DNA from 2 places in the Shinella oryzae genome. Region 1 is predicted to be linked to the other one. Evidence: riboswitches for the same ligand, from Rfam matches in the RefSeq annotation. Region 1 holds a riboswitch; the other holds the start of a gene.
The links. Region 1 has a riboswitch for FMN ahead of ribB (3,4-dihydroxy-2-butanone-4-phosphate synthase). Riboswitches for the same ligand answer to the same signal wherever they lie in the genome.

Region 1 (15,211 bases):
CGGGCGTCACGGTCACCGCCACCCGCGCCTTCAAGCTCGGCTTCCATTTCGGCCCGACGGTCTTCTATGACGGTCAGGGCATCCTGGTCCGCAAGGACCTCGGCGTAACGAAGGCCGTGGATCTCGACGGCGCGACGATCGGGGCGCAGAGCGGTACGACGGGCGAACTGAACGTGGCCGACTTCTTCCGCAAGACGGGCAAGACCTTCACGCCCGTGACCATAGAGGATACCGGACAGTTCATCGACGCACTGGAATCCGGCCGCGTCGACGCGATCACGCAGGACTCCTCCGATCTCGTCGGCAAGCGCACCCAGCTGAAGAAGCCGGATGACTATGTCCTCCTGCCGGAACGCCTTTCGAAGGAGCCGCTCGCACCGGCTATCGCCGGTGGCGACGATCGCTGGCTCGAACTTGTGAACTGGACCGTGAATGCGACCATCCAGGCCGAAGAATGGGGCATCACATCGGCAAATGTGGACGAGTTCCTCAAATCGGAAGACCCGGCAATCCAGCGCTTCCTCGGCGTCGACCCGTCCTTTGCCAACGATATCGGGCTCGATCCGAAATGGGCTTACAACATCATCAAGACGGTCGGAAACTACGGTGAGATCTTCGACCGCAACCTGAAGCCGCTCGGCTGGGAGCGCGGTTACAACAGTCTGTGGACCGACGGCGGCCTGCTCTATTCCCCGCCCTTCCGCTAAGCCGTGATGATGACGAACGACCACCCGTCTGGAATTGCGTAAAGGCGAGGACATGGAGCATTTTCGCGATTCCGGGCGAAACGCGCCGGTTTCAGGTCGACGCGTTTTCCACATCGTCCTGTCGGGCCCGCCGCGGCCCGGCCTGGCCGCGAAAATCCAGGCATGGTGGGGCGGCTGGCCATGGGGCCAGCTCGCCCTTCTGGCCGTGTGTGCAGCATTGGGCGCGCTGTTCATCGGCAATGTTCTGGAGAACATGGCGCGCATCGGCATCCTGCCGGGTTTTGCCTTTCTTTCGAGTTCCGCCAACTTTGAAATCGGCGAAAGCCCGATCGCCTTCCGCGCGGGGGATACCTATCTGCGCGCGCTCGTTGCGGGCCTTCTCAATACGCTGAAGGTTTCCCTGCTCGGCTGCCTTCTCGCGACGATCCTCGGTGTCGCGGTGGGCGTGGCGGGGCTCTCGCGCAATTTGCTGCTCTCCCGCCTCGTGCGCTGGTTCATCGAGATCACCCGCAACACGCCGCTCCTGCTGCAGCTGTTCTTCTGGATGGCGCTTGCGAAGGCGTTACCGGCGCCACGCCAGGCATCGGGCGTGTTCGATGCGGTCTTCCTCACCAACAGGGGTGTCTACATACCCTCGCTCTACTTTGTGGGCGGTCCCTTCGGCATCGTCGCAGCACTCGGAATTGCCGCAATTGCAACTCTGGTCCTCATCGTCCTCCTGCGGGCCACCGGCCGGCTGACGCGTCGTTCCGGCATGGTCGCCACCGGGCTCGCCGTTGCCGCCCCCTTCGCTTTCCTTCTTCTCACCGGTGCACGGCCGGCGGCGGAACTGCCGGCGCTGTCAGGCTTCAACATCAGAGGCGGCCTCAACCTCTCCCCGGAATTCGCCGCACTGTTGACCGGCCTCGTGGTGAAGTTCGCGGCGCTGATCGCGGAGATCGTCCGCGCAGGCATACAATCGGTCGGCAAGGGTCAGTGGGAGGCGGCGCGGGCGCTCGGGCTGCACGACGGCCATATCATTCGCCTCGTCGTGATGCCGCAGGCGCTGCGCGTGATAACGCCGCTGACGACATCGAGCTATCTGGACCTCACCAAGGATTCGAGCCTGGCCGTTGCCATCGGCTTTCCCGACCTGGTCAGTATCGTCAACACGACCGCCAACACGACCGGCCAGTCGATGGAGGCGCTGATCATTCTCATCGGCGCGTTCCTAACTATCAATCTCGCGCTTTCGGCCCTGATGAACATCTACAACAACCGTGTCGCGCTCAAGGGAAGCAGACGATGACCACACGCCTTGCCCGTGCGCTGCCTGGCCTGCGCGCCGGCCTCTTCGGAACGCGCGCCAATACACTCGTCACGCTGGCGACACTTCTTCTGCTGTGGCAGACCGTTCCACCGCTTTTGCGCTGGGCGGTGCTCGACGCCACCTTTACCGGTGACGCGAATGCGTGCACGCGGGCGGGCGCCTGCTGGGCCTTCGTGACGGCGAAGCTCCGCTTCATCCTCTTCGCCTTCTATCCGCCGGACCTGCAATGGCGGCCACTCCTGGTGATCGTGTTGCTGTGCGCGATCCTTGCGGCAAGCGCCCTTCCGCGCTTCTGGGGACGTGGGCTCATCCTTGCCTGGCCACTGACGATCGTTGCCTGCTGGCTGCTCATGCAAGGCGCCTTCACGGCAACGCCCATTCCTTCCAACCAATGGGGCGGCCTGCCGGTAACGCTGTTCGTCTGGGCCTTGTGTTTTGCCGCCGCGACGCCCATTGCCGTGCTGCTGGCGCTTGCCCGCCGCTCGAACCTCGGAGGGCTGCGCACCTTCGCCGTCCTCTATATCGAACTCATGCGCGGCACGCCGATGGTCGCCATTCTCTATGTCGCCATGCTGATCCTGCCGATGGCGCTGCCGGATGGCCTTTCCATCGACAAGATGCTGCGCGCGATCATCATGGTGACGCTGTTCTGGGCCGCCTACATTGCCGAGGTCATCCGCGCCGGGCTTCAGGCCGTGCCGAACGGCCAGGCGGAAGCAGCGACGGCGCTCGGGCTCGGATACTGGCGCATCCAGGGCCTCGTCATCCTGCCGCAGGCCTTTCGCATCGTTATCCCCGGCATCGTGAACCTCGCCATCGGCTTCCTGCTGGCGACCTCGTTGCTCGCCGTCATCGGGATATTCGACCTCCTGAACGCCGCCCGCGCCTCCGCTGCCGATCCGCAATGGCTCGGCTTCTACAACGAGGCATATATCGTCGTGGCCGTCATCTACTTCGTGATCTGCTTCGGCGCCTCGCGCTACAGTCAGTGGCTCGAGCGCCGGCTGGGAAATAACGGGGCGGCGCCCGCATAGGCGCCACCCCGCCGCCCACAAACTTGCCGAACCGTTGGCACTCAGGCCCCGGACCCCAGATAGATGTGATGCAGGTCGTCGCGCTGGGCGAGGTCTTCCGCCTTGCCTTCCAGCGCCACGCGGCCGCTTTCGAGAAAATAGGCGCGGGAGGCATGGGCAAGGGAAAGGGCCGCGTTCTGCTCGGCAAGCAGGAAGGCCACCCCCTTCTCGCGGTTGAGCCGGACGATGATCCTGAAGATCTCCTGGACGATGGTCGGCGCCAGCCCCATCGAGGGCTCGTCCAGCAGGACGAGGCGCGGCTGCGTCAAGAGTGCGCGACCGATCGCTAGCATCTGCTGCTCGCCGCCGGAGGTGAGCCCTGCCAGGGTTCGCCTCTTGTCCTTGAGGCGGGGGAACCAGGCATAGATGTCGTCCAGCTGGCGCACGAGTTCGCCCCGCGCCGGCTTGTGAAGAAACGCGCCCGACAGCAGGTTTTCCTCGACCGTCAGATGCGAGAATACCCGCCGGCCTTCGAGCACATGCACGATGCCGCGTTTCGTCAGGCGGTTTGCCGCCGTCCCCAGGATGTCCTGACCGTCAAAACGCACATGTCCTTGCCGCACCGTCGCCCTGTCGGCAGCCGCCAGCCCGGATATCGCCTTGAGCACCGTGCTCTTGCCCGCACCATTGGCGCCGAGCAGCGCGACGATCTCGCCCTGGCCGACGGTCAGCGAAACATCCGCGACCGCCAGGATGGCGCCGCCATAGACGACCTCTATGCCCGACACGTCGAGAAGACGACGATCGGCGGCGACAGGCAGTTCAGGCTGAAGGGTCATTTTTCTCTCCTTGTGGGACCGGGGCGGCTCCCGCCCCGGTCCTGATGGATCAGTTGGTGCCGACGTCGCGCGGCGTGATGCCGTGCTCCTTGGCATAGGCGGCGGACTTGGCGTCGATCAGCGGGCGCAATGCCTCGCGGTCGGCCTGAACCCAGTCGCTGACAAGGTTCCAGTTCTCGCCGGTCCACTGCTGGACACGCACGGCGCCGCCACCCTCGTGGTCGGCAGGCGTCAGCTGGAGGTTCTGGACGAGACCGAGGAAACCGGCCTTATCGAGTGCGGCATCGTCAAGCTTGAGGTGTTCCAACGCGCACTGACCTTCCTCACCCGTGATCGGCCTGTTGCCGAATTTCGCCTGCGCCTGCCGGACGATTTCGACCGATATGAGCGCATCGACGAGGCCGGAATTGTAGTAGACGCTGCCGAACGCCTTGGTGTCGCGCAGATCCGACTTGCCGGTATCGATGATGTGCTGCTTGAGGCGCTTGTGGATCTCGAAATCGGCGCCGGCCGGATAGGGTGTCAGCGCGAGATAGCCCTTTGCGGCGTTGCCGGCGGGAATGACGTCCTCTTCCGAAGATGCCCAGACATCACCGATGATGCGGTCGGCCGGGAAGCCGAAGCGCTGCGCCGTCTTGATGGCGACCGGCGTGGAAACGCCCCAGGTGCGCAGGAAAACCCAGTCCGGCTTCTGCTCGCGGACCTGGCGCCACTGCGAGGACTGCTCGCTGCCCGGATCCGGCACCGGAATCTGGATGTTCTCGAAACCGTACTTCTCGGCAAGCAGCGCCAGCGGATCGAGCGTTTCTCGGCCATAGGCGCTATCATGGTAGACGGTGGCGATCTTCTTGCCCTTGAGCTTGTCAAAGCCGCCTTCCTTCTCGGCGATGTAGTTCACGACGGCCGAGGCCTCGCTGTAGAACGTCACCATGACCGGGAAGATGTAGGGAAAGACGCGCCCGTCGGTCGCTTCGGTGCGGCCATAGGCCAGCGTCACCAGCGGAATCTTGTCCTGCGCCGCACGGTCGGACAACGCATAGGCGGCCGGTGCGCCGTTGGGGAAATAGGCAGAGACCGGCGCGCCGTTCAGGCCGCGCTTGAAGCGTTCGTAGCATTCGATGCCCTTTTCGGCCGTCCATTCCGTCTCGCATTCCTGCCAGACGATCGGCACGCCGTTGATGCCGCCCTCCACTTCATTGATGTAGCGGTAGTAGTCGATGCGACCCGCCCAGATCGACGCGCCGGAGGCCGCATAGGGACCGACGCGATAGCTGGCGATCGGGAAGAACTGCTTGTCGCTGTCCGGTCCCGACGTCGTGTCGATTGCCTGTGCGGAGCCCGCAAGCACCAGCACGGAAGCGGCTGCGACGATCGCGCCGCGCAAGAAAGTCTTGAACATACCCATCTCCTGTTGGGGGTCGAGACGTGGCACCCGCCACGCCCCGCCATGGAATCAATTGGTTTCGGTTTCCGGCGTGCGCGGCGTGATGCCGTTTTCCTTGGCGTAGGCCGCGGCGCCCTCCTTGATCAGCGGATTGAGAAGCTCGTGGTCGGCCTTGATCCAGTCGGTCTGGAGCACCCACTTCTCGCCGTCCCAGCTCTGGATGCGGGCCGCCCCGCCGCCCTCGTGATCGGTGGGCGTGATCCTGATCTGCTGAAGCAGGCCCTTGAAGCCGATTTCCTCGAGGCGCTTGTCATCGATGGTCAGGTGTTCGAAGGCCCAGCGGCCCTCCTCGCCATTGAGCGGGCGTGCGCCGAAATGCTTGTAACCGGTGCGCAGCGCTTCCACGGCGAGCGCCGCATTGACGAGGCCGATATTGTAGTTGACGGCGCCAAACAGCTTCTGGTCCCGCAGGTCGGACTTGCCCTTGTCGAGGATCTCGGCCTTCAGGCGCTTGTGGATCTCGAAATCCGTTCCGCCCGGATAGGGTGCGAGCGCCGAATAGCCGATGGCCGCGGTGCCCGCGGGAATGGCGTCGGATTCCGACCCCGCCCAGACGTCGCCGATGATATGATCGGCCGGGAAGCCGAAGCGCTGGGCCGTCTTCAGCGCAACGACCGTCGAAACGCCCCAAGTGCGCAGGAAGACCCAGTCCGGCTTCTGCTCGCGGATCTGGCGCCACTGCGGCGACTGTTCGTTGCCGGGATCAGCGACGGGGATCTGGATATTCTCGAAGCCGTACTTCTTGGCGAGCGCCTCGACGGCCGGCTGGCTGGCGCGGCCATAGGCGCTGTCATGATAGACGGTCGCGATCTTCAGGCCCTTGAGCTTGTCGAAGCCGCCGACCTTGTCGGCGATGTAATTGATGCCCGTCGACGCCTGGCTGTAGTAGCTGAACAGCAGCGGGAAGGCATAGGGGAAGACCGTGCCGTCGACCGTCTCCGTCTTCCCGCCGGCCGGATCGATCAACGGGATCTTGTCGGCTGCCGCCTTTTCGAGCAGCGCATAGGTCGCCGGCGTGCCGTGGGTGAAGAAGAAGGCGAGCGGCGACCCGTCCTTGCCGGCCTTCACACGCTCATAGACCTCGACGGTGCGGTCCGGGCTCCATTCGGTCTCGAACTCCTCGTAGTTGAGCTTCACACCCTCGACGCCGCCTTCCACCTCGTTGATGTAGCGGAAATAATCCCGCTCGCCGGCCCACCAGAGTTCGCCGGATGACGCATAGGCGCCGACGCGATAGGTCGGCAGCGGGATATACTGGCTCACCTCCTCGGCCGAAGCCGGGGTGAAGCTGGAGAAAAGCGTGCCGGCTAACAACGCGGCGACAAGCAGACGTTTCATGGTTCAACTCCTGGGTTCAAGATGGGAAAAGACGGCGGCGCGCACCCTGCGCTCGCTGCAAGCCGAGAAGCCTCGCCAATCCTTCCGGCTCCTTGATCAGGAACCAGATGATGAGGAGGCCGAAGATCGCTTTCTGGATGTTCTGGAGCAGGCCGGCATCGACATGGCCGCCGAAGACGTGCTGGAACAGCCAGTCGAGTGCCAGCGGCAGAAGGCTGACGAAGGCCGCGCCGAAATAAGCGCCGCGAATGGTGCCCAGACCGCCGATGATGATGATGAAAAGGATCTGGTAGGAGCGCGTGAGGCCGAAGCTCTGCACGCTGGCAGATCCGAGATAGGCGAAGGCCCAGAGCGCGCCGGCGATGCCGAGGATGAAGCTTGAGACCGCGAAGGCCTGCAGCTTCGCGCGAAAGACCGGGACGCCGATGACTGCGGCGGCCGTATCCATGTCACGGATCGCCATCCAGTTCCGCCCCGTCTGGCCGCGGATCAAGTTGAAGGAGAGGAGCGTCAGGAGCGCGACGATGCCGAGCGTCAGGTAGTAGCGACCGTGCGGCGTATTGGCCTCCAGCCCGAAGAAGGAGAGGCCGCGCGACAGCGCGATGGTGGCGGACGAGTTGCCATTGTAGAACCAGGGAAACTTCAGGAACAGCCACTCGAAGAAGAACTGGGCGGCGAGCGTGCTGACGATCAGGTAGAACCCCTTGATGCGCGTCGACGGAATGCCGAAGAGAAGCCCGACGGCACCCGCGATGAGACCCGCCACGACCAGCGCCAGCGGCAACGGCAGATCGGGAACACGCAGCTGGAGCGAGAAGGTCGCGTAGGCGCCGACCATCATGAACGCGCCGGCGCCAAGGGAAAGTTGGCCAGCGTAGCCGGTCAGGAGATTGAGGCCGAGGCCAGCGAGGGACAGGATCAGGAACGGCACGATGATCGCGTTGATCCAGTATTCCGAAGCGAGGAAAGGGGCGGCAAGAAGCACGGCGATTGCCGCCGCAATGCCGAGCGCCTTCAGGCCGACGGGATCGACAGGTTCGGCGGCAGCGGGCAGGTTGATCTCGGACATGGCTCAGACCCTTTCGATCTGTCGTTCGCCGAACAGGCCGGCCGGGCGGATGAAAAGGAAGACGAGCGCCAGCACATAGGCGAACCAGGGCGTGATGCCGCCGCCGAGATACGGGCCGATATAGGTTTCGGCCAGGCTCTCGCCGGCTCCCACGATCAGCCCGCCGACGATGGCGCCGGGGATCGAGGTGAAGCCGCCGATGATGAGGACGGGAAGAGCCTTCAGCACCACCAGCGACAGCGAGAACTGCACGCCCTGGCGCGCGCCCCACAGCAAGCCGGCGACGAGGCCGACCAGTCCGGCGACTGCCCAGACGATTTGCCAGATGCGGTTGATATCGATGCCGAGCGACAGCGCCGCGCGCGTATCGTCCGCCACGCCCCGCAGCTGGATGCCGATGCGCGTGCGGTTGAACAGCAGCGACAGGACGACGACGATTGCAAGCGCCACGCCGGCGGCGATGAGGTCGAACTGGCTGATCATGATGTCGCCGAGGAAGATCGGCAGGTCGTCGATGCCGAGGTTCAGGGCCCGCACCTGCGATCCCATGATGCCCTGCGCGACGCCCTCCACGACATAGGAGAGGCCGAGTGTCGCCATGAACAACGTCATGGGGCTGCGGTTGGTCAGCGGACGCAGCAACAGCTTTTCGATGGCGATGGCGGTGACGATGAGCAGGGCGATCGTCACGGCAATCGCACCGAGCGCCGGCACGCCCTGATCGGTGAGCGTGACGAACGTGAGCGCGCCAAACAACAGCAGCGAGCCCTGGGCGTAGTTGAAGACGCCCGACGCCTTGTAGATCAGCACGAAGCCGATGGCGACGAGGGAATACATCGTGCCGGCAAGCAGGCCGCCGATCAAGGTTTCCAGGAACATGTTCATGCCGCGGCCTCCGCATGTTGTGCGCCGAGATAGGCAGCGATGACATCCGGATTGTCGCGGATGGTTTCCGGCGGGCCGTCGGCCAGCTTGCGTCCGTAGTCGAGCACAACGACATGGTGGGCGAGTTTCAGGACGATGCCGATGTCGTGCTCGATGAGAACGACGGTGAGGTCCAGCTCCCTGTTGAGCCGCGCGATGACGGCCGCGATCTCCTGCTTTTCAGCGGCGTTCATTCCGGCCAGCGGCTCGTCCAGCAGAAGCAGGCGAGGCTTTGCGACGATGGCGCGGGCGATCTCCACCTTCTTCTGAACGCCATAGGGCAAAGTGCCGACGACAGTTTCGGCATGTTTCTCAAGGTCGAACAGCTTCAGCACATCCAGAGCCCGCGCGCGAAACGCCTTCTCCTGCGAGAGCGCACGCGGCAGCCGGAACGCCTCCTCGACCAGCGTCACGCGGGACTTGCGCGACAGGCCGGCAATGACATTGTCCAGCACGCTCATGCCGGAAAACAGCGCATTGTTCTGGAAACCCCGGCCGATTCCGCGCCGCGCGGCCTCGAGCGGCTGCATGCGCCGGAAGTGTTCGCCCTCAAACACGATCTCGCCGGAATCCGGTATATAGACGCCGTTCAGAATGTTCAGCAGAGAGCTCTTTCCAGCGCCATTCGGACCGATCAGAGCGCAGATTTCACGGCGCTCGACCTGAAAGGACAGGTCCGAAATCGCCTTGACGCCCTTGAAGGAGAGCGAGACGTTTCTGACTTCCAGGGCGGGACCAGCTGAAGTGGTCATCGTATCATGCTCCTCATTGCGTCCTGACGCACACAGGCCCGCGCTCGCCCGATCGGTGACGGGGCGTCCGGTCCGTATGCTGGGAAGGGTTGGCGGCTACGGCCGCGCGTAAAACTAGATCGGCGTCATGCAGCCTCGCCGGCGGCGGCATCCGCCTCCTCGCGCTTCACCCGCTCGATATCGCGGAAGCGATGGGCGGGGTGGCTTTCCGGAAGGTACGGGCCATCGCCGAAAAGCTTTTCGCGAAGCGTGCCGTCCCGGTAACCGGTGGCGTAGACACCGCGCTTCTGGAGCTCCGGTACGAGATAACCGATCACATCGGCAAAGGTCTCGTGTGCGAGGGCATAGGCCAGGTTGAAACCGTCGATATCGGTCTCTTCCACCCATTCCTGCAACAGGTCGGCAACCGTCGCGGCGGACCCTACAAACAACGGCCCGAGACCGCCGATGCCGCCCCACTTCGCTAGTTCCTCGATCGTCCAGACCTTGTCGCCTTCCGACAGGTGCTCGACGGCCGAGATGATGGCGTTCGTCTTGACCTTCTTGACCGTGTCGGCGGGCTTGTAGTGACCGAAATCGATGCCCGTCCATCCGGACATCAGCACCAGCGCACCGTCATACGAGGCATACCTCGCGTATTCTTCGTATTTCGCCCGCGCTTTCGCATCGGTTTCGTCGACGATGATCGTCGCCATCGCATAGATCAGCACCTTCTTCGGGTCGCGGCCCTGCGCGGCGGCGCGCTGTCGGATATCGGACACATAGGCCCGCGTCGCATCCTTGAGCGGTGTCGAAATGAAGACGCATTCCGCATGGCCTGCCGCGAACTGCTTGCCCGCGCCCGATGCGCCGGCCTGGAAAAGAACCGGCGTGCGCTGTGGCGACGGTTCGCTCAGATGATACCCGGGGACCTCGAAATATCTGCCCTTGTGGCCGATCTCGTGAATCTTCGTGGGGTCGGCGAAGATGCCGCGCTCCTTGTCCCTGACAACAGCGCCCTCTTCCCAGCTGCCCTCGAGGAGCTTGTAGAGCACCTCGACATACTCGGTCGCCACATCATAGCGGTTGTCATGGGAGCGAAGCCCGCCTTGTCCGACATTCTTTGCACCGCTCTCGAGGTAGGAGGTCACGATGTTCCAGCCGACACGACCCTTCGTGTGGTGGTCTGCCGTCGAGAGGCGCCGCGCGAACGTGTAAGGGTGTTCGAAGGAGGTCGATGCGGTAATGCCGATCCCGAGATGCTTGGTCGCCTGGGCGATGGGATTGGCCAATTGCAGCGGATCATTGACGGGGATCTGCACGCCCTGGAGCAGGGCATTGTCCAAATTGCCCTTGTAGACATCATAATAGCCTACGACGTCGGCGATAAACACGGATTCGAAGAACCCGGTTTCAAGGAGCTTCGCGAGATCCGTCCAATAGTCGAGATCCTTGTATTCCCAGGAGCGGTCGCGCGGATGACGCCATAGGCCGGGGGATTGGTGCCCCACGCAATTCATCTCGAAGGCATTGAATCGTATCGTCTTGCTCATGAAGTCTCGTCCGTTTGGCTGGACGAGACATTATGATCCCAAAACGATGCCGGACAGGCATTCTATATTTTTTATAGAATTTATCTTGAAACAAATTTCCGCTGCGCTTCAGGCCCAGGGTGCCGGCCTTTCACCAAGCCGATACCCTGCGTTCAAAGCCCTTCGTCGTTGACTTAGCAGAGACCCGATCAAGCCGCGTTCGCGGACGCGTCGGATTGGCGTGCCTCGATGAAGCCGATCAGATCCTCGACGCTGATGAGCGGCAGTTGATGCTGTTCTGCGAAGGCGATCAGCTCCGGCAGGCGCGCCATGGTGCCGTCGTCGTTGGCGACCTCGCAGATCACACCCGACGGCACCTTGCCAGCGAGACGCGCGAGATCGACGGCGGCTTCCGTGTGGCCCGGTCGGCCGCGCACGCCGCGCGGATGAGCGCGCAGCGGGAATATGTGGCCCGGTCGTGCAAAATCCTGCGGCCGTGCGGCGGGATCCATCAGCGCCTTGACGGTTATCGCCCGATCAGCCGCCGAAATACCCGTCGTCGTGCCGGAAAGATAATCGACGGAGACGGTGAAGGCGGTCTGGAGATACTCCGTGTTCTGGGGAACCATCAGCGGAATGTCGAGCGCATCGAGACGCTCGCCCTCCATCGCCACGCAGATGAGGCCGCGGGCGTGTTTCATCATGAACGCGATGATCTCGGGCGTCACCGCCTCCGAGGCGACGATGATGTCACCCTCGTTTTCACGGTTTTCGTCGTCGACGACCACGATCATGCCACCACGTGCCAAGGCCGCGATTGCGTCTTCAATTTTCGACAGTGCCATTTCATTGCCTTTCAAGGGTTGCCGTAGCGGCGATTCATCCCTTGGGCGAACAGGCCTGCATCCGCGCAGACGAGCGGTTTTGCAGACATGCCCTCTTCCATCCGGACTTTAACCGTCGGCTCCGGCATCGCACCGGATCTGCTGACCCCTTCATTCGCGAAAGGCGCTCGCGGGCTCCGGGCTCTCGCCCGATACCGCCGGTGGGGAATTTCACCCCGCCCTGAGAACATCTCTAGATAAGGAATTTTGATAGGAAAATGCAAGAGCGGCGTTAGGTATCACCGATCTAATTGTCCCGCAGGCCACCCGCCGCCCGCAGAACGACCAGCCAGTCCGTGGCGCTGGATGCTCTCGAGGATGTCGGCACCACCAGTCGTCGCAGGTCGGCTTCAGGCTCCGTGGCGGCGAGTGCACCGGTCGCGGGATCGTACCATTCGACGGCGTCGGTCGCGGCCGCCAGGACCGCAGGGTCGAGATCGAGCGCGGCGACGCCCTGGACGTAGGCGGCGGCAAAGGTTCCATCGCCTGCGACGGCGAATATGGCATTGGCGGACGGTATGCCTTCGATATGACGCACGAACCGCCCGTCGTCCGGTTTCAGTTTCCACCAGTCGAAGCGCTCGAACAGGCCCGCCAGATGGCCGATGCTCTTTGCCCCTTCGCTATCGAGTGCCTGCCGCCATCCCTCCGGCGTGTCGTAGAGAGCGGGGCCGCTGAAATGCCAGACGGGGTTGTTGCCGAAAACCTGGCCGCTCGCACCCGACAGAAGCGCACCATAGGCGATCTTGCGGATTTCGGCCGCCTTGACCCCATGCTCTCCTTCATAGCGCGACTCGATCATGAAGAACGGCCGGTGCGGCCCGGCCCGATAGCGTGCCTGCACGGCGGCCGCGACATCCTCGTAGGTGTAGACCGTATCGATGGACAGCCATTTCGCATCGGGCCAATAGGCGGCCGTCGCGCTGTCGCGATTGCCGTGGACGGTCTGCATCGCGCCCGGCGCCCCCTCCTCGATGCCCAGCGCCAATGCATCGACCAGCGCACGGTCCGGTGGATCGTAGTCACCGCCCTGCACCCAGATGATGTTGGGATAGCGGGCATAGCGCTTGCCGATATAGCGCCCGTAAGCACGCAAGGTCTCCGGCCCCGCCGCCGCCATCTCCGCATACCAGCCCTGTGGCCCACCGTTCGCACCGGTATAGGCCGGTGCCAGCAGCACCAGCATGCCGGCCCGAAGCGCGGCATCAAGGACGTGCTCGGCATCGGCGAAATAGCGATCATTCGGTCGCGCGAAGTCACCCGGCGCCAGGAAAGGCGCGACGCCGGCTGCGTTATTCGGCGCGTTGCGCGCGAATTCATGCTCGATCAGCGAGACCAGGATGGTGTTGAACCCTCGCGCCTTTCGATCGGCAATGTAGAGATCGGCATCCTCGGGCGGAAGATCGGCGATCAGCGACCAGGCCGCATCGCCTGTGATGAGGAACGGCTTTCCGGCCGCATCCTCCAGATATGTGCCTAAAGCGGCGATGCGCAGGGGAAAGCGCGCCTCGGCACCGGCTGGCATGACGCGACCGGCCAGCAACATGAGGCCGATCAGTAGGGTAAAACCAATGGTCCGCATCTTCCCTGTTCCTTGTTGGATACCATGGCTCAAAGCCGCTCCCGGACACCCCGCAGCCAGTTCTTCAGCGGCCGCGGCAGAAAGGTGCGCAGGCCGGCACGCAGCCCGCGCGGTATCGACCAACCGTCGATCGAAAGGGGTGCGGCGATTGATGGCGGGTCTGCCGCGATCCCGCGCAATATCGTGGCGTAGCCGGCCGCCATGTGCTCCACCGTGAAAGCGCCTTCGACCTTGCGACGCGCAGCGACCGAGAGGCTACAAAGCTGCGCACGATCCGTGTCGAGAGTGCGAACGGTCTCGGCAGCACTGGCGGTATGGCCGACCGGGAAAAGCAGCCCGTCACGGCCATGCTCCACGATCATGTCGGTAACGCCGCGAAGCCGCGAGGCGACCGGCACGCATCCCGCCGCCATGGCCTCCACCAGCGCCATCGGCAATCCTTCGTAGCGCGATGGCATGAGGAAGATATCATGGCGCGCCAGCAGCGCGGGCACGGCTTGCGTCGCAACGGCTCCGGCATAAACGATCCGCGGCGCCCGTTCCGGCATCGCAGCCTTCAATCGTTTGAGATCGGGGCCGTCGCCGGCGATGGTCAGGGTCGATGATGCCGGCAGCCGCGCCAGGATGTCGGGCAGCCAGAACACACCTTTGGAGGCGTCCTCGATCCGTCCGAGAAAAAGAAGGCGAAGTCCCTGCCCGCTCGGTCGTGGCGACCGTCCGGTTTCGGGGAAAGCATCCAGCGCAACGGCGTTGGCGATGACGCTGGTGCGCCCGGCGGGGAAGTGATGGCGCTTCACAAGATCATCGCGGCAGCGCTGCGACACGCAGACCGTCGCATGCACATGAGGCCGGATCGCCTCGGCCGCCGCATAGGTTCCCGGCGTGATGTTGTGTACGACCATCAGGCGAATGAGATCGGCGGGAAGATAGCGCACGATATTGGTCTGTATGCGGTCGCTGAGCACATTGACCACCACGCCGTCAAACCCGCCCGCAAGGATCGCCCTCTCCAATAGGCGCGCGGCGGCCCTGTCGTCCACCTGGGACGGTACCTCCACGAGCGTGCCGAATGCCGCTTCCTGCTCCAGTCCTGAAGCAAGCCCTTGGCCCGCCGGCGCGAGGCCGAGCCAGCAAAGCTCGATCCCGTGCGGGGCGAGACCCGCACGCAGGTTTCTGAACACGGTGTAGGTGCCGCCGAGATGCGGCAGGACGAAATAGGCGATCTTCATGGCGGCCCTCTGCTTCTTTTGTAAGCCGGATGGGTCATGGGAGAAGCTGGGCGTTGGAGGCCGCGGGCGGCTCTTGGCAGGAGATGGCCTGCTTTCTACCTCTTTCGGCGCAGGTCCTGTCTCCGAATATCGGCGTTTTCCGCACTGCATCACGGCGCGATAGTGCGGCCGCTTGACTGTCCTTTCAACGCATACTCGACAGCGGCGGACGCTCCATGAAAATCGCCTTGCTTGGGCAATTCGGGTCCGGAAACTCGGGAAATGACGGCTCGCTTGAGGCGATGCTCGGCTTTCTGCGCGGAGCGCTTCCCGATGCGAACCTGTTATGCGTCTGCTCCAATCCGGCAGCGATCCGCGAACGGTTCAGACTTGACGTGATCGGCCTGCGCGCCCGCAGGGCCTCTGTCTCACGAACGCGGCGCTGGCTCGAAAGTGGGCTGGGGCGCAATTTCAGCCGGCTCGTCAGCCTTGCCTCGATCCTGCGCATAATGGGCGATGTCGATGTGATGGTGATCCCCGGGACGGGTATCCTTGATGACTTCCAGGAGTCGCCTTTCGGCTGGCCGTTCATCGTTTACTGGTGGTGCCTTGCCGCCAGGCTGCGCGGCGC
Region 2 (15,211 bases), on a different replicon from region 1:
GCGCTTCGATCGTCGAGCATGTCTCGGCCATGCTGGAGTTCCAGAAAAGAGGCTCGGAGGTCTTCGACAACGGCAACCTCATCCGCACGCAGGCGCGGGACGGTGGTGTGGCCGATGCCTTCGACATCCCGATCTTCACGGAAGCCTATCTGCGTCCGCTCTTTGCGCGCGCCATAGGTCCGTTCCGCTGGATGGCGCTCTCGGGCGAAGAGAGCGACATCGCCCGCATCGACGATCTCGTGCTGGAGATGTTCCCCGACAATTCCATCGTCACCAACTGGATCCGCCTTGCGCGCGAGAATATCCCCTTCGAAGGCCTGCCGGCGCGCATTGCCTGGCTGGGGCACGGCGAGCGCACCGCTCTGGCCTTGGCGGTCAACACGCTGGTCGCCGCGGGCGAGTTGAAGGGGCCGATCGCCTTTTCGCGCGATCATCTCGATGCCGGCGCCATGGCGCATCCCAACATCATGACGGAGCGTATGAAGGACGGTTCCGACGCCATCGCCGACTGGCCGCTGCTCGACGCCATGCTGCTCTGCTCGTCCATGGCCGATCTCGTCGTCGTGCATTCCGGCGGTGGCGGCTATGCCGGCTACATGACGAGCTGCGGCGTGACGCTGGTGGCGGACGGAACGAACGGCGGGGCTGAACGCCTCGAACATGCCCTGACCAACGACACCTCGCTCGGCGTGATCCGCTATGCGGATGCGGGCTATGACGAGTCGTTCGACGAGATCAAGCGGAAGGGCATCGGCCATATCGCGCCGGGATGATGTGGCATGCCTGATCGCCCGGCGTCAGGCTGTTTCGAGAGATTAATAACAATTGTCAGAAAACGCGAGGCATTTCGCCTTAAGTGACTGAAATGTCTCAGTCAGCTGTAAACGTTGCATTTAACATTTCGCGGTAATCTTCCGTTAGTAATTCCGTCCCTGCAGCGAGAGGGCGGGCTCCGGTTAGTTTTGCGTGCGAGTGCCTATGCGTCTTTCGATCCTTACGGCGGCCCTCCTTGGCTGTGTTACCCTGGCGGGCTGCGCGTCGAGCGCAGGTCCCGAAACGGTCCTGTCCATCAAGCCGTCGCGCGAGACGACGAGTTCGGTCAAGGCGACCGGGCCGGTGCCGGAAGTGGCGGTCGGCCAGGGCAAGGTGAAGGCCGAAGGTGCGAGCGAAATGCTCGCCTGGGCCGGGCCGGTGCCTGAAACCCATGCCTTCGAAGCCGTTGCCGAGAAGGCGGTGCGTCCTACCGCGCGTCCCGAAGAGGGCGCGGTAACGGCCGAGATGCCGTCCATCGGGAAGCTCGGCAAGCGCTCACGCATCTACAGCCAGCAGTTCCGCGATGCCAAGCCGATCAATTTCGGCAAGCGCGCGCCCAAGCACTACCAGGTCCACGGTGTCGACGTTTCGCGCTGGCAGGGCGATATCGACTGGGTGAAGCTGCGCACGCAGGGCGCCAACTTCGCCTTCATCAAGGCCACCGACGGCGGCGACCACACCGACCCGATGTTCCGTCACAACTGGCGCGCCGCCAAGGAGGCGGGCATCCGCCGCGGCGCCTATCACTTCTTCTACTGGTGCCGCGTGGCCAGCGAGCAGGCGGACTGGTTCATCCGCAACGTGCCGAAGGACCCGGACGCGCTGCCGCCCGTCATCGACGCCGAATACAACGGTGAATCGAAGTGCAAGCGCCGCCTGACGCGTGCGCAGTATGTCGAGAAGATCCGTGTCTTCGCCGAGCGGCTGGAGCGCCATTACGGCAAGCGGCCGATCATCTATACCGCACCGGACTTCTACGCCGACAACCTGTCGGGCGAGCTGAAGGAATATCCGTTCTGGCTGCGCTCGGTCGCCGCCCATCCGTCGGTGCGTTACCCGAACCGCCGCTGGCTGTTCTGGCAGTATTCCGGCTCGGGCCTGTCGCACGGCGTGAGCGGCAAGATCGATCTCAACGTCTTCGTCGGCAGTGAGAACGACTGGCACAACTGGCTTGCCGGCCAGTCGACCTGACCGTTTTGCGGCCGCTGCCGTGTCGTGACGGCAACGGCCGCGACGGTAACGCTGTGCATCCCGAAGATGTGATCTTCCAATCGCTTGCCGCCGGCATCGCCGTTGGCTAGCGATCCTGCATCCATACGGGATTTGCAGGAGTTGTTTCCAGAAATGTCTGAGATCGGTGTCTTGTCGCGCAGGGCCTTCCTCATGGGGGCTGCAGCGACGCTGGCGGGGTGCGCAACCACACAAGGCGGCGTGAAGAATGTGCCCGTTCCGCAGAAGGTCAGCTACCCGATCGTCCCGGCGACGGACGAGGAGCTTGCCGCGCGCTATGCGGCCGTCGAGGATGGCGGACATCTCATTCCCGCGATCCCCTACAAGGAGATCGACCCGAAATACTATCGCCAGCGCGTGAAGGATCCGACCGGCGAAGCACCGGGCACCGTCGTGGTGGATACGCCCGGCCGCTTCCTCTACCTGGTCGAGCCCGGCGGTACGGCGATGCGTTACGGTGTCGGTATCGGCCGCGACGGCTTTGCCTGGGAGGGCGAGGGCATCATCCACTGGCGCCAGCCCTGGCCGCGCTGGAAGGTGCCGGCCGACATGATCGCGCGCACGCCGAGCCTTGCCCGATATTCGGTCGAGAATGGCGGCATGGATCCCGGCATCAAGAACCCGCTCGGCGCGCGGGCGCTCTATATCTTCCAGGACGGGAAGGACACGCTCTACCGCCTGCACGGCTCGCCGGAATGGAAATCGATCGGCAAGGCGACCTCGTCGGGCTGCGTGCGGCTCGTCAATCAGGACGTGATCGATCTCTACAAGCGCGTGCCCTATCACGCGCGCATCGTCGTGCATCAGGGGCCGCTGGGCTCGGTCTGAGGCCGCCTGCGGCTCAGGCCGCCTTGAACCGCGCCATAATCTCGGCGCGGGCCGGATCCGTGAGCGTGACGGCGGCGCCGAATTCGAGCGGCGTGAGCGCGGCCTCGTCGGGATAGACGATCCTGTTGCCGGTGATTTCGGCCGGCAGCAGGGCGACGACGCGGCTGTCGGTGGCCGGCGTGCCATTGGCGATATGTTCGCGCACCGCCTTCTGCGGGTCCATCAGGAAGTTCAACAGCGCGTAGCCGGCTGGCTTGTTGGGCGCATTCTTCGGAATGGCGTAGAAATCCGACCAGATCTCCCCACCATCAGAACCGAGGGTGAAGGCGATCTCGGGCACGTCGCGACTGAGCTGCGCGCCGTCATTGGTCCAGCACATGGTCATCCAGGCATCGGTGCCGCGCATGGCGGGCTGATAGTCGCTGGTGACGGCATAGAGATGCGGCTTGACCTCAAGCAACAGTTCCCCCGCCTTGGCAAGCTCCTCGGGCTTCACCGAGTTGAAGGAGAAGCCGAGCGAGACGAGGGCGTTGCCGATGGCGGTGAGCTGGTAGTCGTGCACGATCGCGCGGCCGTCCGCCTCGTCCATGGCGGCCGCGAAAAACTCCTTCCAGCTCGTGACCTTCACCTTGTCCGTGTTGTAGGCGATGCCGGTCGTGCCCCAGTTCTTCGGCAGCGCAAAGACCTTGCCCTCGGCGGTACCCTGGCTGGTGAAGCGGGCATTTTGGGTGCCTGCATCGAAATTCGGCAGGCGGGACAGGTCGATCGGTTCGATCAGCCCGAGGCGGGCATAGGTGGAGATCGTGTAGTTGGTCGGCACGAACAGGTCCCATCGGGCGCTGTCGGCCCGCAGCGCCTCCAGCATCTCCTCGTTCGAACCGAAGATGTTCACCTCTACCGCGACGCCCGTGGCAGCGGTGAAGGCCTCGAACGTCGCCGGGTCGTGATAGTTCGGCCATGTCGCGATCGACATGCTCGATCCAAGATCGTCGCTCGCATGGGCGGCCGATGAGAACCCCGCCTGGCGGGCGAGAACGGCGGCGGCGAGGCCGAGGCCGGTTACTCCCAGGAAATGGCGGCGGGTGATCGAACCGCGCTTGAGGCGCATGAAGGTGTCCGTCAGCGCGCCGGCCTCCATCGCGTCATGTTTGCTGAACCGTTTCGACATCGCGCTGTTCCCCTGCCGTTAAGTCGGCCTCGTTGCCACGGGCCGGAAGGACGGGCATGCCGGTGGCCGCCGGAAATGAGCCCGCGCAACAGGCGGTCGTGCGCATGGTAAGCCGGGAGAGGTGATTTATCCGTAAATCGCGCACCCCCAACATTGGGACTTGTGCGGTGCATCGGGCATGCGGGCGGGATCGTCCGGCACGGCAGCGCGCCATGCTGGGACCATAGCAAACCCGGCCGGCGCCGGGTCTGCTCTTGTCATTTCAACGCGTTATCGCCATGCGCTGGCAGGACGATTCCGCTCGTTGAGGCATCGATTCAAGCGACGGCGGCGAGAGCGGCCTGCGCGCGGGCGTCGATGATCTGGCGCGCGGCGTTGGCGGCTTCCTTGCCCTTGATGACGAAATGGTCGCGGAAGAAGGCGATATGCGCTTCCGATTCCTGGAAGTTGTGCGGCGTCAGCACGGCAGAGAGAACCGGCACATTGGTATCGAGGCCGACGCGCACGATGGCATCCACCACGGTGCCGGCGACGAAATCGTGGCGGTAGATGCCGCCGTCGACGACGAGCGCGACGCCGAGAATGGCGGCATATTTGCCGGTGCGGGCGAGCAGCTGGGCATGGAGCGGAATTTCAAGCGCGCCCGGCACGTCGATCACGTCGACATCCTCGGCGCGGCCGCCAAGCGCTTTCCATTCGGCGACGAAAGAATCGACCGCCTGATCGACGATGCCGGCGTGCCAGCGGGCGCGGATGACGGCGATACGGGAGGAGGGGGTGGCATTCGCATTCATGTCTAGGCCTTTCAAGGGTTGAGCCATTTTTCAACGGTCCCCTTGGGCGAACATGCAAGCTCTCCGCCAGCGCGGCGGTGGTCCTGCTTGCCCTCTTTCATCCGGACTGTGACCGTCGGCTCCGGCATCGCACCGGATCTGCTGACCCTCCCATTCGCGGAAGGCGCTCGCGGGCTCCCGGATTGCTCCGGATACCGCCGGTGGGGAGTTTCACCCCGCCCTGAGAACATCAGGACCATAACGGGCAAACGCCCGCGGATCAAATCCGCGGGCGACGCAAAGAGCGACTTTCACGACAGAATTTTCCAACCTTCGCTGGAAGGCTGGAATGAACGGCTAGTCGCGGATGATGAGCAGGTCGCTCGCCACGAAACGCAGCGTGACCGTCTCGCCCACCACCGGGGGCACGAGGCCCGGGCTGTTGAACATGTCGAAGGAGATGATGCTTTCGCCGACCTTCATGCGGGTTCGGATGACCGAGCCCAGGAAGTTGGTGGAGACCACCTCGCCGGACAGCGCGGTATCGCCCTTAGCACCCGGCGCGATCGACCCGGCCTCGGGACGCAGCGCCAGCGAGATCGTGTCATCCGCCTTCACGTCGCCGAGCGGCTCGCGCAGGGTGACGCCCTGGTCGCCGATCGACACGCGGTTGGCGGCGGGATCGACGACCTTCGCCTCGATGAGGTTCAGCGTGCCGACGAAGTTGGCGACGAAGCGCGTGGCGGGGCGGTTGTAGATATCGGCGGGCGCGCCGATCTGGTCTGCGCGGCCGGCATTCATGACCACGATGCGGTCTGAGATCGACAGCGCCTCTTCCTGGTCGTGCGTAACGAAGACGGTGGTGATGCCGAGCTGCTGCTGGATCATGCGGATCTCTTCGCGCAGCGACACGCGGATCTTGGCGTCGAGGGCCGACAGCGGCTCGTCGAGCAGCAGGACCTGCGGCTTCGGCGCGAGCGCGCGGGCGAGCGCCACGCGCTGCTGCTGGCCGCCCGACATCTGGTAGGGGTAGCGGTCGGCGAGGTGGTCGAGCTTGATGAGGCCGAGCATCTCCTTGACGCGCTGGTCGATCTCCGCCTTGGGACGACCGGCGACCTTGAGGCCGAAGGCGACGTTTTCGGCGACGTTCATGTTTGGGAAGAGCGCATAGGCCTGGAAGACCATGCCGATGTTGCGCTGGTTGGGGCGCAGGTTCGCCTGGCTCTTGCCGTTGATGGTGATGGTGCCGCCGGAGGGCGTCTCGAAACCGGCGATCATGCGCAGCACCGTGGTCTTGCCGCAGCCGGACGGACCGAGGAACGAGATGAACTCGCCCTTCTCGATGGACATGTTGAAATCCTTGACGACCTGGACGGGGCCGAACGATTTCTGAAGGCTGGTGAGGGTCAGGAAGCTCATAAGGGGTCCTTAGGCGGCGCTTTGCGCGCCCTTCTGGAAACGGGAGACAAGCTGGATCAGGCCGAGGCAGCCCCAGGTGATGCCGAAGGCGATCACGGCAAGAGCCGCCGGCTCGTAGGCCCGGTTGGCGCCGAGCAGCTGCATGTAGGGTCCGAACGCCGGGCGGTTCAGAAGAGCCGCCATGGTGAACTCGCCGATGACGATGGCGAAGGTCAGGAAGGCGCCCGAGAGAACCGCGACCAGCACATTGGGCAGGATGATCTTGGCGAGGATCGTCGTCCAGCCGGCGCCGAGGCTCTGGGCGGCCTCCGTCAGCGTTGCGATGTCGATGGCGCGCAGGCCGGTGTCGACGGAACGGTACATGTAGGGCAGGGCCAGCGTCGCATAGCCGAACATCAGGAGGATGTTCGTGCCGGTCGCGCTGCCTGTCAGCGGCAGCCAGCTCGAGGTGTTGTAGAGCCTGATATAGCCGAAGACGATGACGATGGCCGGGATGACCAGCGGCAGGAGCGTGACGAATTCAACATAGGGGCGCAGGCCCGGAAGCTTCAGGCGGATCCAGTAGGCCGTCGGCACGACGAGCAGCACGCCGAAGGCGATGGTGAACAGCGCCATCACCACCGAGTAGGTGAAGGTTTCCTGGAAACGCGGATCGCTGAGGACGACGGCATAGGCATCGAACGAATAGGAGCCGCGCCGCATCTTGAGCGAAAAATTGGTCATGCCGACCAGCGGGAGAAGGAAATAGAGCAGCCCGAAGATGAGGGCGCCCCAGGCCCAGAACCTTTTCATTTCAGCCACCTTTCACTGCGGGCGCGAAGCCAGATGTAGATGGCGTTGGCGACACCGGTCACGACGATCATGCCGAAGGCGAGGGCATAGCCGAGATGCGGGTTGCCGAGCACATCGCCGCGGATCTGGGCGAAGAGCAGGATCGGCGCGATGTTGAGCGACGAGCCGGTGAGCGCCATGGCGGTGGCAACGGCGCCGAAGGCATTCGCGAACAGCAGTGCGAAGGCGCCGAGAAGAGAAGGCAGCAGGATGGGGAAGGCGACGTAGCGCCAGTATTGCGTGCCGGAAGCTCCCAGGATGTCCGCCGCTTCGCGCCACTCGCGTCTCAGCCCGTCGAGAGCGGGCGTGATGATGAGAATCATCAGCGGAATCTGGAAGAAGAGATAGGTTACCGTCAGGCCCCAGAAGGAGATGAGGTTGAAACCCAGCAGGCGCAGGTCCACACCGATCTGTGTCTTGAGGAAGACCGTCAGGATGCCGACGGGTCCGAGTGTCGCCAGGAAGGCGAAGGCCAGGGGGACGCCGGCAAAATTCGAGGCCACGCCGGAGAATGTCATCAGCGGGCCGCGGATGCGTTTCGGGAGCCCGCCGAGAACCACGCCATGAGCGACGGCGAAACCGATCAGGCCGCCGAGCGATGCCGAGGCGAGGCTGATCTTGATCGACACCCAGAAGGACGAAAGGATCGACGGGGTGAAAAGCCCGCGGATATTTTCGAGCGTGACGCTGCCATCCACCTTCTGGAAAGCCCCGATGACGATGTGCATCGTCGGCAAGATCAGGAACAGAAGGACGAAGATCGCGAAAGGTGCCGCGCCCAGCCAATGAAACGGCAGGCGGAGGGGCCTATGGCTGGCCGGTTGCGCGATGGCGGCAGGGTCTGAAGACATCAGGATCGCCTTGTCGAGGTTGTCTTGCGGGCGTGGCATCGCCGCCCCGGACCTTGCCGGCGCGGCGATGCCACCAGGTCACGTCACTGCACGTTCGCGCCGACCGTGGCATCCCAGCCGCCGGTCACCGCCGCCTTGTTCGCGTCGACTTCCTCCAGCGTCGGGAAGTAGGCCTTTTCGTACGAGGCCGCCGGCGGCAGGGCGTCGATCAGGTCCTGCGGAACCTTGCCGGCCTTGACCATGGCGTTGAAGCGTGCCGGATGGCAGTAACCCTTCAGCCAGCCGAGCTGACCTTCGTCGGAATAGAGGTGCTCCATCCACAGCTTGGCAGCGTTCGGGTGCGGCGCATAGGCCGAAATGCCCTGAACGTAGACGCCGGCGAGAACGCCGGATGCGGGAACGACGACCTCGGTCGGCGGGTTGCCGTTGAGTGTCTTGGCCCAGCCGAGCGCGTTGTAGTCCCACGCGATGATGATCGGGGTGGAGCCCTGAGCGAGCGTACCGGCCTTGCCGACGGTCGGGACAAAATTGCCGGCCTTGTTCAGTTCAGCGAAGAAGGCAAGGCCAGCCTCGCCTGCTTCCTTGCCGGACTTCGCGCCCTTGCCGAGGCCGGCTGCGAGAACGCCGAGGATCGCCTGGTTCGACGTGAGGGGCGGCCCTGCAAGCGCGACCTGGCCGGCATATTCCGGCTTCAGGAGGTCGGCCCAGTCCTTCGGCGTGTTGGCGACGAGGTCCTTGTTCACGAGGAACGACATCACGCCGTAATAGTCGCCGTACCAGTAGCCTTCGGCGTCCTTGATCGTGTCGGGGATTTCGTCCCAGGTCGAGACCTTGTAGGGCTGCAGCAGGCCTTCGGCCTTGGCCTGCGGGCCGAAGGCGAGACCGACGTCGATCACGTCGGGCGACTGCGGGCCCTTGTTGTCCTTGTTGGCCTTGATGGCTTCGACTTCGTCGGCCGAACCGGCATCCGGGTTCAGTTCGTTGACCTGGATTTCCGGATACTTCGCCTTGAAGGAGGCGATGACGTCACCGTAACCGCACCAGTCGTGCGGCAGGGCGATGGTGGTCAGCATGCCTTCCTTCTTGGCGGCTTCGATGAGCTCGGCGCTCGGCTCGGCAAGGGCGAGCGAGGGAAGGGCGATCGCGAGCGCTGTGGAGAGCGAGAGCAGACGTTTCGTAGATGACATCACGGGTGTTCTCCTTTTGTGTGTCAGTCAACTTCGGCGAAGCTGATACTGGTGGCGCGTGAACCTTATGTGACAGTTCCGTATCGCTTTTTTCTTTTGTTTATCGTGGTTTGTCCGGGAGCTCCGGCCGCGGCTTGCGAAAAAGCCGGCTGGCCTCGAACAGGCCCTCCAGCGTCTTCATTCGGTCGCTGGTTTCCTCCCAGCCCGAACTCTGGACGGCCTCGATCAGCGCCTCGACGATGAAGAGCGTCACGACGGAGGAATCCCAGGCCGAGGGCGCCTCGATATGCACGCGGAACATCTTCGCGGCGGCCTTGGCCACGGGCGAGGCCCATTGGTCGGTGAAGAGCACGATCTCGACGCCGCGCTCGCGTGCCACGCGGCCGAGCGTCTCCATCTCCTGCTCGTAACGGCGGATATCGAAGATCACCAGCACGTCGCCGGCCTTCATGTTCAGAACGTAGTGCGGCCAGGACGCGGGGTTGGCGGCGATCTGCGTGACGTTCGGGCGGATGACCTGAAGATGCGTGAAGAGATAATCGGCCAGCGCCTTCGTGATGCGCCCGCCGATGATGTAGATGCTGCGCTGGCGGTCGGCCAGAAGGGCGCTGGCGCTGTCGAAGTCGGCGGTCTCCACCTGCGAGAGCGTCTGGCGCATGTTGTTCATGATCGCATCGGCGAAGCGGTTGAGGATATGCGTGCCGGGCGCATTGGCGGCCCAGCGGTCATGCTTGGTGATCGGGTTGGAGAGCGTTGCCTCCAGCTCGTGGTGCAGACGTGCCTGGAAATCCGGGAAGCCGCGGAAGCCCAGCTTCTGGACCATGCGGGCGACGGTGGGCGTCGAGACGCCGGCATTGTCCGCCACCGTGGTGATGCTGCCCAGCCCGGAGACCGGGTAGTTGTCGAGCAATGATGTGGCGAGCTGCCGTTCGGCGCGCGTCAGCGCATCGAAGTGGGCAGAGATCACATCCGACACCGTCATAGATGCTTGATTGAGTGTCAAATTTTTCCCCTGCAGCCCCGGTCTTCGCCAGGGTTTCAACGATAAAACGCCCTGTCACAATGCGAGTCAAATGTTTTTTTGAAGAGATTTTTTCACGCGGCGGTTGACAGCGGCTGTTTGGTGAAGAATTCTTTTCAATAATGAGAAAAGCCGGTCGAGGGGATCAGGCTATGGGAATTCTGACTGGAGAGGAGGGCGATCCTGTCGCCCTGGAGAATGCTGTTGCGCAGGGCCCGGTGATCCTGGTGTGCGAGCACGCATCGCGCCAGCTGCCGGCCTCGCTCGGCACGCTCGGCCTTTCCGCCGAGGCGCTCGCCAGCCACATCGCCTGGGATCCGGGCGCGCTCGCGGTGTCGCGGCTGATGGCGGAGCAACTCGACGCCACGCTGCTGTTCCAGCGGTTTTCCCGCCTCGTCTACGATTGCAATCGCCCGCCGGAATCGCCGGCCGCCATGCCGGCCAAGAGCGAGGTCTTCGATGTGCCGGGCAATGCCGGCCTCGACCAGGCGGCGCGCGATGCCCGCACACGGGCGCTCTACATTCCCTTCCGCGACCGGCTGCGCGGCCTCGTGGAGGCGCGGATCGCAGAGGGCAGGCCGCCCGTCATCGTGACGATGCACAGTTTCACGCCGGTCTATTTCGGCAAGACGCGCGATGTCGAGATCGGCATCCTGCACGACGTCGATGCGCGCCTTGCCGACGCCATGCTGGCGGCCGCAGGCACGGACGGCCCCTATACCATCCGCCGCAACGAGCCTTACGGCCCCGAGGACGGCGTGACGCATACGCTTCGCGAGCACGGCCTGTCCAAGGGCCTGCCCAACGTGATGATCGAGGTCCGCAACGACCTCATTCAGGATGTAGCCGGCCAGAAGGTCGTGGCCGATTACCTTGCGGGACTGCTCAAACAAAGCCTGCCCGCCGCATAACAAAAAAATGACCTGGGGAGCGGCATGTCCGCGGAGAATGCGGCGGAGCGGGAATCCCCCGGATCTCGCCGAATGCACACCGGGAGCCTCTGCACTGCCTGCAGCGGCCGGCGGAAACAGGAGAGAAGGGACATGGAAAATTCACAGACGGGGGTCAGCTACAAGCGCGCTGATGCCTCTTACTTCGAGAAGCGCGGGCTTTCGCGCTATGCAGGCGTATGGTCGCTCTGGGCCCTCGGCGTGGGCGCCGTGGTCTCCGGGCACTTTTCAGGCTGGAATTTCGGCTTTGCGACCGGCGGCTGGGGCGGCATGCTCGTCGCCGGCATCATCATCGCGATCATGTATCTGGGCCTGACCTTTTCGATCGCCGAGATGAGCCCGGCGCTGCCGCACACCGGCGCCGCCTACTCCTTCGCGCGCACCGCGATGGGCCCGTGGGGCGGCTTTCTCACCGGGCTTTGCGAAAACGTGGAATACGTGCTGACGCCCGCCGTCATAGTGACGTTCATTACCGCCTATGTGAATTCGATCCTCGGGCTCGACCCGGTCTACTCGCCGTTGTTGTGGATCCTGTTCTACGCGATCTTCCTCGGCCTCAACATTTTCGGGCTTGAACTCTCGTTCAAGGTAACGCTGATCATCACCTTGATCTCGCTGGCTGTTCTGGTGTTCTTCTGGATCAGCGCCATCCCGAACATGGACTTCTCCCGATGGGCCCTGAACATCGGCGTCGGCCCCGATGGCGCTGCCGTCGAACTGCCGGAAGGTGGCGGCGACTGGTTCCCCTTCGGCTTCTCGGGCGTGCTTGCCACGCTGCCCTTCGCGGTCTGGCTGTTCCTCGCCATCGAGCAGCTGCCGCTGGCGGCGGAGGAATCGGTCGATCCGAAGCGTGACATGCCGAAGGGCATCATCCTCGGCATCATCACGCTGATGATCTCGGCCTTCATGATCGTGCTGCTCAACCCGTCGCTTCCGGGCGTCGGCGCCTTCCAGCTCAGCACCTCGCTCGAGCCGCTGCTGGACGGCTTCAAGTCGATCTACGGCGACAGCGGCGTGGTCATCCTCGGCCTCGTTGCGTTGACCGGCCTGATCGCGAGCTTCCACACGATCCTCTATGCGCAGGGTCGCCAGGTCTACTCGCTCTCGCGTGCCGGCTACTTCCCGACCGTGCTCTCGCTCACGCATTCCAAGTTCAGGACCCCGCATGTCGCCATGCTGACGGGTGCCATCGTCGGCCTCGCCGTCATGCTCGTCATCTGGTTCTCGCTGGGTGCGGAAACGGGCGGCAGCATCATCGGCAGCGTGCTGCTGAACATGGCGGTCTTCGGCGCGATGTTCTCCTACATCATGCAGGCGATCTCCTTCATCCTGCTGCGCAAGAAGCTGCCGAACATCGAGCGGCCGTTCCGCTCGCCGCTCGGCATTCCCGGCGCGGTGCTGACGATCATCATCGCGGTCGTCACGCTGCTCTACCAGGTTCAGGACCCGAACTTCTCCAAGGGCGTGGTCTGGGTCGCCGTCTGGTTCGCCGTCGCCATCGCTTATTTCGCGCTCGTCGGCCGCCATCGGTTGATCCTGTCGCCGGAAGAGGAATTTGCGATGGAGCACGGCAAGAAGGCCGCCGCCGCCGAGGCGGCTGCGCTGAAAGCCTGAGCCTTTTCTTCAACGACGGCCCCTCCCTGCGGGGCGGGGCCGTCATTCATTCAAACGATCGGACCGCCCCATGACGACCTACACTTTCGATGATCTCAAGAAGGATGTGGCCGACGGCCGTATCGACACCGTGCTCGCCTGCCTTGTCGACATGCAGGGGCGCCTGATGGGCAAGCGGTTCCACGCGCAGTACTTTGTCGACAGCGCCTACGAGGAGACGCACAGCTGCAACTACCTGCTGGCGACCGACATGGAGATGGAAACCGTCTCGGGCTACAAATCCACCAGCTGGGAGGCGGGCTACGGCGACTATACGATGAAGCCGGACCTTGCGACGCTGCGCAAGCTGCCCTGGCTGGAAGGCACGGCGATGGTGCTGTGCGACGTGCTCGACCACCACACCCATGAAGAGGTGCCGCATTCGCCGCGTGCCATCCTCAAGAAGCAGGTGAAGCGCCTGGAGGCGATGGGCCTCAAGGCCTTCATGGCAAGCGAGCTCGAATTCTTCCTGTTCGACCAGTCCTTCGACGATGCCCGCGAGAGCGGCTACCGGGACCTGCGTCTCGCCTCGGGCTACAACGAGGACTACCACATCTTCCAGACCACCAAGGAAGAGGATGTGATGCGCGCGTTGCGCAACGGCCTGCACGGTGCGGGCATTCCGGTGGAGAACTCCAAGGGCGAGGCCTCGGCCGGTCAGGAGGAGATCAACGTGCGCTATGCCGAGGCGCTTACGATGGCCGACCGGCATTCGATCATCAAGAACGCCACGAAAGAAATCGCCTGGCAGCGCGGCAAGTCCGTGACGTTCCTGGCCAAGTGGAACTACACCGCCGCCGGCTCTTCCTCGCACATCCACCAGTCGCTCTGGAGCCTCGACGGCAAGGAGGCGAAGTTCTTCGATAGCCAAGCCAAATACGGCATGTCCGATCTCATGCGGAACTATGTGGCGGGCCTGCTCGCCCATGCCAGCGAGATCACCTATTTCCTCGCGCCCTATATCAATTCCTACAAGCGCTTCGTCGCCGGCACCTTTGCGCCGACCAAGGCGATCTGGAGCAAGGACAACCGCACGGCGGGCTATCGCCTGTGCGGCGAGGGCACGAAGGCCATCCGCATCGAGTGCCGCGTCGGCGGCTCCGACCTCAATCCCTATCTGGCGATGGCAGCGCTGCTCGCCGCCGGCATTGCCGGCATCGAGCAGAAGCTGGAACTGGAGGCGCCTTTCGAGGGCGACGCCTATGGCGGCAAGGACATTCGCGAGATCCCCAAGACGTTGCGCGCGGCCACCGCGGTGCTGAAGGGCTCGAACATGCTGCGCGAGGCTTTCGGCGACGAGGTCATCGACCACTATGTCCGTGCGGCCGAATGGGAGCAGGAGGAGTACGATCGCCGCATCACCGACTGGGAGGTGGCGCGCGGCTTCGAGAGGGCGTAAGGCTCAAGCCAGTCAAGGTCGAAGCGGCCCCGGCGCATAGCCCTTCAGGGATATTTGCCGCGTGGCTGGATCGGCTATTGTCCGGCGGAAAGTTCATATCTGAAACAGGAAATCGATCATGACTGTGATCAAATGCATATCCCCCGTGGACGGCTCGGTTTACGCCGAGCGTGAGGCGATGCCGCTGGCGAGCGCACAGGCGGCCGTGGCCCGCGCGAAGAAGGCGCAGAAGGCCTGGGCGAAGCGCCCGCTCGACGAGCGTATCCAGCTCGTGCTGAAGGGCGTCGCCCGCGTCAACGAGATGGCCGACGAGATCGTGCCGGAAATCGCCTGGCAGATGGGCCGCCCGGTCCGTTACGGCGGCGAGTTCAAGGGTTTCAACGAGCGCTCCAACTATGTGGCCGAGATCGCCGGCTCGTCGCTGGCGCCGATCGTCATCGAGAATTCCGAGCGCTTCGAACGCCGCATCGAGCGCGAGCCGCACGGCATCGTCTTCGTCATCGCGCCGTGGAACTATCCCTACATGACGGCGATCAACACGATCGCGCCGGCGCTGATGGCCGGCAATGTCGTCATCATCAAGCATGCCGCCCAGACGCTGCTGGTCGGCGAGCGTCTCGTGCGCGCCTTCAACGAGGCCGGCGTGCCGGAAGATGTCTTCCAGAACGTGTTCCTCGACCATGACACGACCTCGGCGCTGATATCCGGCAACGCCTTCGACTTCGTGAACTTCACGGGCTCCGTCGAAGGTGGCCGCGCGATCGAGCGTGCCGCCGCCGGCACCTTCACGCCTGTCGGTCTCGAACTCGGCGGCAAGGATCCGGGCTATGTGATGGAGGACGCCGACCTCGACGCTGCCGTCGACACGCTGATGGACGGTGCGACCTACAATTCGGGGCAGTGCTGCTGCGGCATCGAGCGCATCTATGTCAACGAAGCGCTCTACGACGAATTCGTCGAAAAGTCGGTGGCCTGGGTTTCCAACTACAAGCTCGGCAACCCGCTGGACCCGGAAACGACGCTCGGCCCGATGGCGCACAAGCGCTTTGCCGCGACCGTGCGTTCGCAGATCGCCGACGCCGTCTCGA

Region 2: another riboswitch for FMN. It lies ahead of K6301_RS09520 (6,7-dimethyl-8-ribityllumazine synthase); the one in region 1 lies ahead of ribB (3,4-dihydroxy-2-butanone-4-phosphate synthase).

Annotation. Positions count from the first base shown of each region.
Region 1 covers NZ_CP081988.1:484,860-500,070, forward strand. The annotation lists gene K6301_RS18395 (amino acid ABC transporter substrate-binding protein) at 1-707, shown strand, start outside; gene K6301_RS18400 (amino acid ABC transporter permease) at 760-1,995, shown strand; gene K6301_RS18405 (amino acid ABC transporter permease) at 1,992-3,050, shown strand; gene K6301_RS18410 (ABC transporter ATP-binding protein) at 3,092-3,868, opposite strand; gene K6301_RS18415 (ABC transporter substrate-binding protein) at 3,918-5,267, opposite strand; gene K6301_RS18420 (ABC transporter substrate-binding protein) at 5,322-6,650, opposite strand; gene K6301_RS18425 (branched-chain amino acid ABC transporter permease) at 6,667-7,719, opposite strand; gene K6301_RS18430 (branched-chain amino acid ABC transporter permease) at 7,723-8,604, opposite strand; gene K6301_RS18435 (ABC transporter ATP-binding protein) at 8,601-9,395, opposite strand; gene K6301_RS18440 (LLM class flavin-dependent oxidoreductase) at 9,521-10,927, opposite strand; gene ribB (3,4-dihydroxy-2-butanone-4-phosphate synthase) at 11,116-11,751, opposite strand; FMN riboswitch at 11,837-11,983, opposite strand; gene K6301_RS18450 (glycoside hydrolase family 140 protein) at 12,038-13,372, opposite strand; gene K6301_RS18455 (glycosyltransferase family 4 protein) at 13,402-14,601, opposite strand; gene K6301_RS18460 (polysaccharide pyruvyl transferase family protein) at 14,817-15,211, shown strand, end outside.
Region 2 covers NZ_CP081987.1:1,923,663-1,938,873, reverse strand. The annotation lists gene K6301_RS09540 (thiourocanate hydratase) at 1-773, shown strand, start outside; gene K6301_RS09535 (glycoside hydrolase family 25 protein) at 979-2,004, shown strand; gene K6301_RS09530 (L,D-transpeptidase) at 2,158-2,871, shown strand; gene K6301_RS09525 (ABC transporter substrate-binding protein) at 2,885-4,039, opposite strand; gene K6301_RS09520 (6,7-dimethyl-8-ribityllumazine synthase) at 4,357-4,833, opposite strand; FMN riboswitch at 4,919-5,065, opposite strand; gene K6301_RS09515 (ABC transporter ATP-binding protein) at 5,170-6,231, opposite strand; gene K6301_RS09510 (ABC transporter permease) at 6,241-7,023, opposite strand; gene K6301_RS09505 (ABC transporter permease) at 7,020-7,913, opposite strand; gene K6301_RS09500 (ABC transporter substrate-binding protein) at 7,997-9,100, opposite strand; gene K6301_RS09495 (MurR/RpiR family transcriptional regulator) at 9,201-10,082, opposite strand; gene K6301_RS09490 (N-formylglutamate amidohydrolase) at 10,274-11,032, shown strand; gene K6301_RS09485 (amino acid permease) at 11,165-12,685, shown strand; gene K6301_RS09480 (glutamine synthetase family protein) at 12,756-14,123, shown strand; gene K6301_RS09475 (aldehyde dehydrogenase family protein) at 14,242-15,211, shown strand, end outside.